Linked DNA regions of Peribacillus simplex NBRC 15720 = DSM 1321. The protein of the gene in region 1 binds, or shares a complex with, the protein of each later gene. Links are inferred from orthologs where the notes say so. Each region holds a gene or a part of one and is shown in the gene's direction. Other genes may lie near its edges.

Evidence for each region. Proteins that work in one complex are often made in the same cells at the same time.
Region 2: the proteins of BS1321_RS22275 (region 1) and smc are in contact, whole or in part, in a crystal structure (PDB 3ZGX), measured with the Bacillus subtilis proteins. The link is inferred for Peribacillus simplex NBRC 15720 = DSM 1321 from one-to-one orthologs.

What each region holds. Positions count from the first base shown.
Region 1 is NZ_CP017704.1:4,599,907-4,607,606, forward strand. The notes cover bases 1,997-4,924. They hold BS1321_RS22275 (segregation/condensation protein A), read left to right. Parts: upstream 1,997-3,040; coding sequence 3,041-3,808; downstream 3,809-4,924. Other genes in these bases: BS1321_RS22265 (DUF309 domain-containing protein), read right to left, coding at 2,030-2,566; BS1321_RS22270 (YjcZ family sporulation protein), read right to left, coding at 2,733-2,825; scpB (SMC-Scp complex subunit ScpB), read left to right, coding at 3,795-4,376; BS1321_RS22285 (hypothetical protein), read left to right, coding at 4,432-4,848; BS1321_RS22290 (YpuI family protein), read left to right, coding at 4,871-4,924. In the rest of the region: lysA (diaminopimelate decarboxylase), read left to right, coding at 1-167; BS1321_RS22255 (DUF1002 domain-containing protein), read right to left, coding at 205-1,074; BS1321_RS22260 (GNAT family N-acetyltransferase), read left to right, coding at 1,657-1,995; more of BS1321_RS22290, read left to right, coding at 4,925-5,359; BS1321_RS22295 (superoxide dismutase), read left to right, coding at 5,481-6,356; ahpC (alkyl hydroperoxide reductase subunit C), read left to right, coding at 7,216-7,700. UniProt on the Bacillus subtilis protein: Participates in chromosomal partition during cell division. May act via the formation of a condensin-like complex containing Smc and ScpB that pull DNA away from mid-cell into both cell halves.
Region 2 is NZ_CP017704.1:963,109-967,245, reverse strand. It holds smc (chromosome segregation protein SMC), read left to right. Parts: upstream 1-373; coding sequence 374-3,937; downstream 3,938-4,137. Other genes in the region: ftsY (signal recognition particle-docking protein FtsY), read left to right, coding at 3,965-4,137; rnc (ribonuclease III), read left to right, coding at 1-349. UniProt on the Bacillus subtilis protein: Required for chromosome condensation and partitioning.

The sequences.
Region 1 (7,700 bases):
GGGCATATGGATATTCCATGTCTAATAATTACAATCGGATTCCAAGACCCGCTGTCGTCTTTGCCGAAAATGGAGAAGCACGGTTGGTCATCAAACGCGAGACGTACGAAGATCTTATCCATTTGGATTTGGCCCTTCATGAAGCGGCAGTCGTCAATAAAGAATAAAAAAAGGATGGCATTGGCCATCCTTTTTTTATTTGATTCAACTGAAAAGTGATTTGATCGCGTCTATTAAACTACTGAAGACTTCTTTCAATTTATCAAGAAACGATTGACCCTCTTCGGATTCAAGAAAATTGGAAAGCTTATCTTTAGCTGCAGTAAGCTGATCACCGACAGCGTTCCAATCAATATCCAATTCTTTTAGCTTATTGAATAAATCAATTAAACTTTGGACTTGATCATCATTTAAGGCGATTCCAAGGTCTTTTGCTGAAGACTCGACAACCTCGCGGACCTCTTCGGTATTGGCTGGTGGATTTGCAGCCATTTCCTCTTTGATTTTCGTAACCAGTGCAGAGGCTTCCTCTGTACCGATTTCGTCACCCAATTTTGCTGTTTTCACCATTTCTTCATTCGCTGCCTGTTTCACATCTTCAGGAATCTTCTTGTCGGCAGAGATTTCATAGGCTTTAATGACCCCTGTCAAAGCCGCTGTACCGGAAACGGGTATAGGTGCGGTGACATAAACGGTAGCATCTTTTACTCCAGCAGTTGCCAGTGCATTGATATACATTTCATCGGAAACCCAGTTAATGTTTTTCGACTCCAGTTTAAGTCCGGTATCTTTTTCCTCCAAAGTAATGGCAGAAGATGAAATCGCTTTTGTACCGATCAGACGGCTAGCGATATAGTCTCCTAAGTATTCATGTTCCTCCGCATTTGTAACCGTTAGAACCTCAACATCATTAGGTGCTTTCATTTCTGATAAAATCATATTTTTTTGTTCATTTGTCAAATTCTCACCAAGTGTGACGATCATTTCACCAACAGCTGCATCTGCAAAAGCTTTATATGGCAATAATAGACATAATAAAATGGTTACAATGACCCATTTATTCATTTTTTTCATGATAATCCTCCTTAACTTTTCCTGCTGAATTGGGAATCTTTCAATAAAAGGGCGGCACTTTATATCAGATTCATAGTATTTGACGAAACAAAGGATAAAAAAGATACATATTTTCCGGAAAAAAATTTATATAGCCCAAGAAAGCTATGTTTTTTTAACGAAGAAGTTGGGTGTATCTTTGTCTTTTATACCTAAGAAGGGCACTCAATGAACCTATATCACTTTACCAATGTAGTAAAATTGAAGCAAGATTGCAAGGATATTTGTCAGATTGTGTTAAGTTATAGTAGAATGAATTCGTTATTTAAATATTTGGACCATTCATAAAGGGAGTATGGGATGAGGAAAAGTAATAAGACTCTTTTACTTATGATGCTTATTATCGCTTTGATGTGGGGAATCGTATACTGGCTATTTATCGCTTAGCATATAGCACATCGATAAATCAAGTGCTGAAAGTGATGTTGAAACGAACGAGGTTTTTATGTATGATGTAAATGTTATATGTGAGGATTATTATTCAAAGCAAATTAATTGGAAACAGAAAGATAATAAAAACGTTATTTAGTAACGAGGGATATTATGTTGATTAAGTATAAGAAAAGTTATGAGAAGTTTGCCATGGGATTATTATCTTTCATGCCAAATGAAAAAGAGATAAAAACGCTTCGAAATACGATGAAGAATTATGAAACGGATGAAAATCTACAGCTGTTCTTATGGAAAGATGAAGAGATTACTGGCTTGATCGGGATAGAAGTCTCTCCAAACCACATTGAGATACAACATATATCTGTAAATCCATCCTTTCGGAAGCAAGGTATCGGTAAAACGATGGTCAGGGCCATCAAGGAACAATATCCTGACAAAGAATTAAAAGCAAATGAGTTTACGGAAAGCTTTCTTGACAAGTGTGAATAATTTTGAATATGAAAGCTTGAATGGAGGACCACCTTTAAGGGCGGTCCTCCATTCTTGTTTTTCTAAGGGATAGCTGTCGAGCTCTTTCAGAAATGACATCCGAACGATCGCGCATTAGATGCTTATCGACTATTGATGAATTAGCCATGTCGCTATCTGCACCCCATATGTACCCTTCATGCAAACACATGGATTGGCATTTTTCGATCAAGCTTTGATCCGATATCGGCAGATTAATGCTTTCATATGGCTTTGGTGATAACATTCGCTCATGGGTGTCCTCGAGCAATTTGAACAGTCGTTCTGGATCGAGTCCCAACTTCAGGAGCTCGGTCTTTTTAGAGTGAAGATTTGACAGGGCTTTAGACAGGGTCCTTGCAGCCCCTTTTTTGTTTCCCCTACGATCATGATACAGGGCAACCGCAATTTGAATGAGCCCGACCCAATGAGAGTCACGCTCTTTTGGTGCGGTTTCCTTCCAATATTCTTCAAGAATTTCATGACATTCGAAGTAATCCCTTGTCCCATGGAAATGGAAAAGGAAAGAAAGGTAGTCTTCCGCGTAATTCAATAGGAGCACCCCTTTTGTTTGATGGAATCAAGTAAGGTAAGGCAAAAAGCAATTTTCCATAGCTTAACACACGCAATGTATACTCAATAAGTTTAGCATAGAATTTTTTCTTGGAAAATAAAGAAAGCCGATTGCAAGGCAATCAGCTTGATTCATCAGCCTTCATTTAACACCAAGAAGCACCGACGATAACTAATAAAATGAACAATACTACAATAAACGCGAATCCGCCGCCGTGTCCAAAACCACCTGCACCCATAATGAGTACCTCCTTTGTTCTGCTATTCTTACATTTCTAGGTTATGTTGGATTTCGGAATGTGATTGGGCATCAACCCATTTGTCGGAAATCCATTTAAAGAACTTTTCTGAGGACAGTAAATTATTATTTGGATAAAGGGCGGCAATCCACTATACTTGATAAGTAAAAGAAATAGGCCTTTATCGGCCAATTAGATTTAAATGAGGTAATTTAATGGGTTATAATATTAAAATTGACGCTTTCGAAGGTCCGATGGATTTACTCCTGCATTTGATTAATCGCCTGGAAATAGACATCTATGATATTCCGATGGCTGATATAACAGATCAATACCTAGGGTACATCCATACGATGCAGCATCTGGAATTGGATGTGGCCAGCGAATATCTGGTGATGGCTGCAACACTGCTTGCCATCAAGAGTAAAATGTTGCTGCCAAAGCATGAGGATGAACAATTGATTGATGAAGATGGGGAAATATTTGAGGAAGATCCACGGGATGAGCTTGTGGAAAAACTATTAGAATATAAAAAGTATAAATTTGCAGCTGAAGAATTAAAAGGGATGGAAGAAGAGCGCAGCTTGATGTTCACTAAACCCCCAAGTGATTTATCTGTTTATGTTAAAGAAGCGGAAAGTGATAAACAAGAGTTGAACGTAAGTCTATACGATATGTTGGGGGCTCTGCAAAAACTGCTGCGAAGGCAAAAAATTCAAAAGCCTCTTTACACGAAAGTAACGAAACAAGAGATATCGATAGAGAAACGAATGGATGAAATCATGATTGAGTTACAATCAATTAAAGGGAAGAAAAGTTTTTTTGAACTGTTTTCGCTCCCGGTTAAAGAGCATATCGTCATCACTTTTATGGCGGTGCTGGAACTGATGAAATTAAATGAAATCATCGTTGAACAGGAAGATAATTTTTCGGAGATCATGATTGCTGCTAAGGAAGGTGTAGAACCAGTTGGAAGTTATTAATTGGAAAGGGATTCTTGAGGCATTATTGTTTGCTGCCGGAGATGAAGGGCTCTCCATCAAACAAATTGCCTCTGTCCTGGAAATTACGGAATATCAAGCAACGGACATCGTTGAAAGTTTAAAGGAAGAATATATATCGGATGTACGCGGGATTCAGGTGATTGAAATAGCGGGTGTTTATCAAATGACGACAAAGAAAGAGCACTCGGATTACTTGAAAAGACTAGTGGAAACATCAAGCACTCAAGGCTTGTCCCAGGCGGCTTTGGAAACACTCGCTATCATTGCCTATAAGCAGCCGATTACTAGAGCTGAAATTGATGAAATTCGCGGAGTGAAAACGGAACGCCCCATTCATACGCTTGTCACTAAAGTCTTAATAAAAGAGGTCGGACGTGCTGAAGGCTCAGGCAGGGCTTATTTATATGGGACAACAAAAGAGTTTTTGGATTACTTCGGCCTGAATTCCATAGATGAATTACCGCCTCTAGCCGATAATTCGGATGATAGCTTTGAAAATGGTGAAGCCGATCTGTTTTTTGAAAAATTTCAGCAAACAATCGAATAACATTTTTCTTTAAATTGTGATAATATAGAAAAAAATGAATGCGGGGGGATTGCGGGTGCAAATTGTAGCATGCAATGGATTTGGGCTTGAAAAGGAAAAGTCAAATTCACCTGAGGACTTCTTTAATCGATCCGTTATACAATTCATAAAGGATGGAGAAGAAAAGACGCTGAATGTACTGTATCTTCGCTATTTTGATGAGATGGTAACTCGTTGGACCCCATATCCCGCCAATCCTATATTCAAAAGCCCTAACAGAGATATTTATATGGCTGATATCATTGCCATGGTCTGTCTACTCAAAGACCCGAGCCTGGTTAACCGAAAACGTATATATATAAATGCAGAAAAAGAGCTGGCTGGTTATTTCGAAAATATAGATTTTGAAAAATTGGAGAAAGTGTTTATATCTATTGACCAAGCTAAACCATATGATATAGAATCACATGTTGACTATTTTATTCAATCTTAATCATTTTGAGGAGGGTTCACGGTTGGGGAATACATTGGTAAAATCTCAGCTTGAGGATGTAAAAGGCTTTTTAGAAACGACAGTGGCTCAGTTAGAAGAATTTATAAATGAGACGACCTATTCTAAGCTGCAAGAGGAAAAAAGCGGGGATGAAACCTATTATAAAGGGATTCTTTCTAGTTTAAGAAGAATGCTTGTAAGTTGTGAAGAGGGCTTGGAGGCTTGCCAAATCGTTCTGAAAAATGATGTTTTCAATAAAGCTGCAGCTGAAAAGACGCTTTATAGAGTTTATCATCAATGTATCGAAGAATACTTTTCCCCAAAATCAGATCGGTGGTTTGAGGACAGCAGATCTGCCTATACAGGAAAAAACTCGATTAAATTTCACCAAAGTGTACCTGACAGCATTATATCCATTCTGAAGGCCGTGGAAAGTGGATTCCAGACCATGCGTGAAGAATTGGAGTTTTATGAAACGGATTACCGGACGAAAATGTTACAGTCAAGATAATGAAACAGCTAGGCTTAATAGGCCTTGCTGTTTTTTTTAGCTATAAATGGAATCTCCGCTTAATCGAAACATAAAATACTTTGATGATTTATGTGCATAAAGGTTAAGAGGAGGTTGCAAGATGTCTGAAGTAAGAGATTATTCTAAAGAGGTAAGTGATTGGGTTGATGGAGTGATGGAATATCTTGAGAAGATCGATATCACCGATTCGCCATTGCTGTCAAATATTGAACGGCTTTCCGAGTTGACAAAAGATATGGATGAGGAAGAAATGGATTATGAGGATATGGTCCTGATTGAAGAAGAGATGGCTCGGGTCTACGAGGAAATTGAAGAACTTGCTAGGGAATTCAATATACAGGAAAGGCAATCAGTGCCGATTGGGAAGCATACGCTACCGCCGTTACCTTATGCCTATGATGCGTTGGAACCGACGATTTCAAGGGAAATCATGTATCTGCACCATGATAAGCATCATCAAGCATATGTAGATGGTCTGAATAAAGCGGAATTGATGATGAAAAAAGCGAGGGAAACGAATGATTTTTCCTTGTTGAAACATTGGGAAAAGGAAGCAGCCTTTCATGGATCAGGCCATTATCTCCATACGCTGTTCTGGGAAGTGATGATTCCGGGAGGGGGCGGACAGCCAAGAGGGGATTTACTTAAACAGATTGAGATGGATTTTGGAAGCTTTGCAGCTTTTAAAAGTCATTTTAGTGAAGCTGCCAAGCAAGTAGAAGGTGTTGGCTGGGCAATTTTAGTCTGGGTTCCGCGTGCGCGGCGGCTAGAAATACTTCAATCGGAATTGCATATGGTTTTGACCCAGTGGGATACGATCCCAATCCTTGTTCTTGATGTATGGGAACATGCTTATTACCTGCAATATAAAAATAATCGGGCAGCATATGTGGACAAATGGTGGGACATTGTAAACTGGCCAAAAACAGCCGTAAGGTTCACCGAAGCGAAAAAGCTTATTTGGAAAAAGCAATAACTAAAATATAGGAAAGTCTTTGGAGAACCAATTACAAATATACGAGTCGTGAAGGTTAGTTTCAGTTTGTAGACAAGGGTTTCGGAATGGTTTCATTCCGAAACCCTTTTTAAATCAATGGCGCCCTTCATTTTACGACGATGGTACCATTTGATCTAAACTAATCATCTCGCTGAAAAAAGCATCTTTATCACCTTAATACTTGTATTTTAAAACAAATAACTGAAGGTAAAAGTTGTTTTATCTAAAAGTTAAACAAAGTTGATTGGAATGGGTGTGCGAGGCTTCTGCGGGAAAAGCCCGTCCAAGGGAGACCTCACAGGCGCAAAGGCGCAGAGGGCGGACCGCCCGCGGAAAGCGAGTGCCCTACGCTCCAATCAAACGTTGGAGTTTTTACAGACCCTCAAAAAAACTGAAGACAAACTTGATTTTCATCGAATTTGTCTTTAGTCTGACACGAGTCATGAAGTTTCGTTTTTTTTTTTTGCCTGAAATTTTGTATCAAGAATTTTTTAGGGAAAATCTGGGAAAGATATGAAGAGGGAGCAGCAAATTTTATTTGAAAGCGACTTATGATTCTCATTTGGATATTATAATTAGATTGAAAAGGAGATGATATCATCTCACGAAATAATGAGCATGTGTCTTATTTAAATCCTTGAAATAACATTGGAAATGTGTTAAATATGCTACTTTTAAGTACTATGGGTTTTTAAAAATAATTAATTTATATCAATATAAAAACTGTGACCAATTTGTGAACTTAAAAATTATTAAGGTATATTTATTGACTAGTTTCTATTTAATAATTATTATAAACAGGAGCAGATAAAAAAATTAGCTATTGGAGGAATTTATTATGTCATTGATCAATAAACAAGTTGAAGATTTTAAAGTACAAGCTTACCATGCAGGAGAATTCAAAGAAGTTACACTTGAAGATGTTAAAGGAAAATGGGCAGTATTCTTTTTCTACCCAGCTGACTTCTCTTTCGTATGTCCAACTGAATTAGCTGATCTTCAAGATAACTATGAAACATTCAAGGAAATTGGTTGTGAAGTTTACTCAGTTTCAACAGATACTCATTTCAGCCACAAAGGGTGGGCTGATGCTACTGATACAATCGGTAAAATCCAATATCCAATGTTAGCTGACCCAGCAAACGTTTTATCCCGTCAATTCGGTGTATTGATTGAAGAAGATGGATTGGCTCTACGTGGAACTTTCATCGTAAATCCAGAAGGACAAATTAAAGCATACGAAATTAATGACCTAGGAATTGGCCGTAATGCTGAAGAACTTGTAAGAAAAGTTCAAGCTGCACAATTCGTAGCGGAACATGG
Region 2 (4,137 bases), 3.6 Mb from region 1 along the record:
GGATGTATTCGAAGCCTACATTGGTGCTTTGTACCTTGATCAAGGATTAGAGCCAGTTGTGCAGTTTTTGACGAATGTCGTGTTTCCGAAGATAGACGAGGGTGCTTTTTCTCATGTGATGGATTATAAGAGCCAGCTTCAGGAGCTGATCCAGCGGGATGCCATCGGTGTCCTGCAATATAAGATCTTGCAGGAAAAAGGACCAGCTCATAATCGGGAGTTTGTTTCGACCGTCTCCCTGAATGGGGAAGAGCTGGGCTCTGGAATAGGAAAGTCCAAAAAAGAAGCGGAGCAGCATGCTGCTGAGCATGCATTGATCGTTTTAAAAGAAAAAAAATCAACAAGATAGTTGAACAGTAGAGGGGGAAAGGTCATGTTCCTCAAACGTTTGGACGTTGTAGGATTTAAATCTTTCGCAGAGAAAATTTCGATTGATTTTGTACCTGGTGTCACGGCAGTGGTTGGACCAAACGGAAGCGGTAAAAGTAATGTGACCGATGCAGTCCGATGGGTACTTGGAGAGCAGTCTGCGAAATCACTGCGTGGAGCAAAAATGGAAGATATCATCTTTTCGGGAAGTGACACGAGGAAAGCGTTGAATTTTGCGGAAGTATCATTGACCCTTGATAACGAGACCAATTCCCTGCCGATTGACTTTCATGAAGTCAGTGTGACAAGACGTGTATATCGATCGGGAGAAAGTGAATTTTTCATTAATAATCAAGGTTGCCGTCTGAAAGACATCATAGACCTTTTCATGGATTCTGGTCTTGGGCGAGAAGCATTTTCAATCATCAGCCAAGGGAAAGTGGAAGAAATCCTAAGCAGTAAGGCTGAAGAGAGACGAGTGATCTTTGAAGAAGCAGCCGGTGTCCTGAAGTATAAAACAAGAAAACGAAAAGCGGAATCGAAGCTGACGGAAACACAGGATAACTTAAACCGTGTCCATGATATCCTCCATGAATTGGAGGGGCAGGTGGAGCCGTTAAAAATTCAGTCTTCCCTCGCCAAGGAATTTTTGGCGAAGAAAGAAGAGCTTGAGCAAATAGAAGTGGCTTTAACCGTTTTTGAAATAGAAGAACTTTATGGTAAATGGGAAAAACTGTCGCGTGAACTTGAAAAACATAATGAAATGGAACAGCAAATGGCAGGACAGCTTCATGACAGGGAAGCGCATCTCAAAAACCTAAGGGGTAGTCTTGCGACGCTTGAAACATCGATCAATGGACTTCAGGAAATTCTCCTGAACGCCAGCGAAGAACTTGAAAAGCTTGAAGGCCGTAAAGAAGTTTTAAAAGAACGGAAAAAAAATGCTGCCCAAAACAAGTCACAGCTAGAAAAAGCGATAGTGGAAGGTGAGGCTGCTGTCGAGCGTTTGTCTTTGCAAAAGGAAAGAGAAACGGAAATCCTGAATGCACTGAACTTGGAAGTGAAAGGGATTCAAGAAACATTACATGAAAAACAAAAAAGCCTAGGCTTATTCAATAGTGATATCGAAGCGATGATCGAAGCGAAAAAGAGTGACTATATTGAGTGGTTGAACAAGCAGGCATCGGCTAAAAACGAAAAACAATACCTGCTCCAGCAGCTAACACAGCAGGAACATAAAAATGCTAAACTTGATATGGAAAATGAAAAGTTCTTAACCGAAAGAATGGATATCACTGCTAAAAAAATGGAATATTCACAGCTGATGGACAATATGACAAAGCAGCTTGAAGAGCATGTCACTTATTTCCGAAATCAGCAGAATAAATTGAATGCGGCAAAAGATACGTATCAAAAACAAGAAACCACCCTTTATAAGGCCTATCAATTCCTTCAACAGGCAAAATCACGTAAGGAACTGCTTGAAGAAATGGAAGATGATTATGCAGGCTTTTTTCAGGGTGTAAAAGAGGTTTTGAAAGCGAAAGAAACCCTTCGAGGCATTGAAGGGGCAGTTGCGGAATTGATAAAGGTACCAAAGGAATATGAAACGGCCATCGAAACGGCTCTGGGCGGAGCGATGCAGCATGTTGTCGTGGAACGCGAAGAGCATGCACGGGAAGCCATTTCCTTCTTGAAGAAAAATAGGTATGGGCGTGCGACGTTCTTGCCTTTATCAGTCATAAAGGCAAGAGAGATATCAGCTAACCAATTATCGATGCTGAAGAGTCATTCAGCTTTTGTGGGGACGGGTTCCTCATTGATCCAATATGATGATAGGCATGCAGCGATTGCTGAAAACCTATTAGGAACCGTGATGATCACCACAGATTTAAAAGGTGCAAATGACCTGGCGAAAATGATGCAGCACCGTTTCCGCTTCGTAACACTTGAAGGAGATATCGTCAATCCAGGTGGTTCAATGACTGGTGGAGCCTTAAAGCAAAAAACGACCTCCCTGCTTTCAAGGAAAACGGAATTGGAAGAGCTCCATCAAAAACTTACTGCCATGGAAGCTAAAACGAATCAGTTGGAAAAGCAAGTCAAACAGCTCAAAGTGGATGTGGGTGTTCAAGAGCAAACGCTTGAACAAACCAGAAAAACAGGAGAGAGACTTCGATTACAAGAACAAACCCTTAAGGGAGAACTCCGTGAAGTTGAGCTGCAGGAAAGAAATGTGAATGAGCGGCTGCATCTTTATGATTTGGATAAAAATTCATATTTAGAAGAACAACAGCAAAAAACGGCAAGACTTGAAGAGCTGGAAGAACTTTTGGAATCATGTAAAACGGAAATTGAAGGGCTGGACCGGTTGATTTCCGAAATGACCGAACAAAAGCAATCTCAACAATCCTCAAAAGAGAGCCTTGCTGAAGAAACGAATGAACTGAGGGTAATGCTGGCCTCTAAGCGTGGGCAGCTACAAAACCAAAAAGAGAAGATGGAACGCATTGAATCGGATCTTTCAAAGGAAACAAGCAGGCTTGCCGAAAACAAAGATGATTTAGGGCTTCTGACCAATGAAATGACAGACAGTTCAAGCGGGGAAGAGTCCTTGGAAGATATGGCTCAACAGAAATTGCTCGATAAAAATGGAGCAATTGAAGGAATCACCATAAAAAAACAGGAAAAAAACGAGCTTCTAACGGAAGTTGAAACGCTTGAACTGTCCTTGAAAGAAGAAAATCGACTTTATAGAGGCATTGTCGAAGTGATAAAGGATGAAGAAGTGAAATTAACTCGTCTGGATGTCGAACTGGAAAATCGCCTCGACCACTTGAGAGAAGAATATACCCTTTCCTTTGAAGGTGCTAAAGAACAGTATCCATTGATGATGCCTGCAGAAGAGGCTCAAAAAAGGGTGAAGCTCATCAAGCTTGCAATTGAGGAACTGGGGACGGTGAATCTAGGTGCAATTGATGAATACGCACGTGTAGCTGAACGCTATGAATTCCTTCTTAGTCAAAAGGAAGACCTTCAACAGGCGAAAGATACATTATTCCAAGTCATCGATGAAATGGATGATGAAATGAAGCGGCGCTTTGCGGATACCTTCTATTCTATCCGTGAAGAATTCGAACAAGTCTTCAAAGCTTTATTTGGCGGAGGCAGAGCGGAGCTGAAACTGACAAATCCGGATGATTTACTAAATACAGGGGTAGATATTATTGCACAGCCTCCTGGTAAAAAACTGCAAAATTTGAGCCTCTTATCCGGGGGAGAACGAGCATTGACAGCCATAGCCCTTTTATTCTCCATTCTAAAAGTGCGTCCGGTGCCTTTCTGTATCCTTGATGAAGTCGAGGCAGCACTTGATGAGGCGAATGTCGTCCGGTTCAGTCAATTTTTAAGGAAGTTCAGCAGGGAAACGCAGTTCATCGTGATTACTCACCGCAAAGGCACGATGGAAGAGGCGGATGTCCTATATGGCATTACGATGCAGGAGTCAGGCGTCTCAAAACTTGTTTCAGTCCGGATGGAAGAATCAGAAAACTTTATTGAAGTTTAAAATTCATGAATTAGAGGAAGTGGGACAATGAGTTTTTTCAAAAAGCTAAAAGAGAAATTTACGACCCAGGAAGAAAAAGAAAAATCAGTTGAAGCTGAAGTATCCATAGGGGAAAAATTTAAGCAAGGTTTGACAAAGACGAGAAATTCCTTTACTGGAAGGGTTAATGAACTTGTTGCCCGTTACCGGAAAGTGGATGA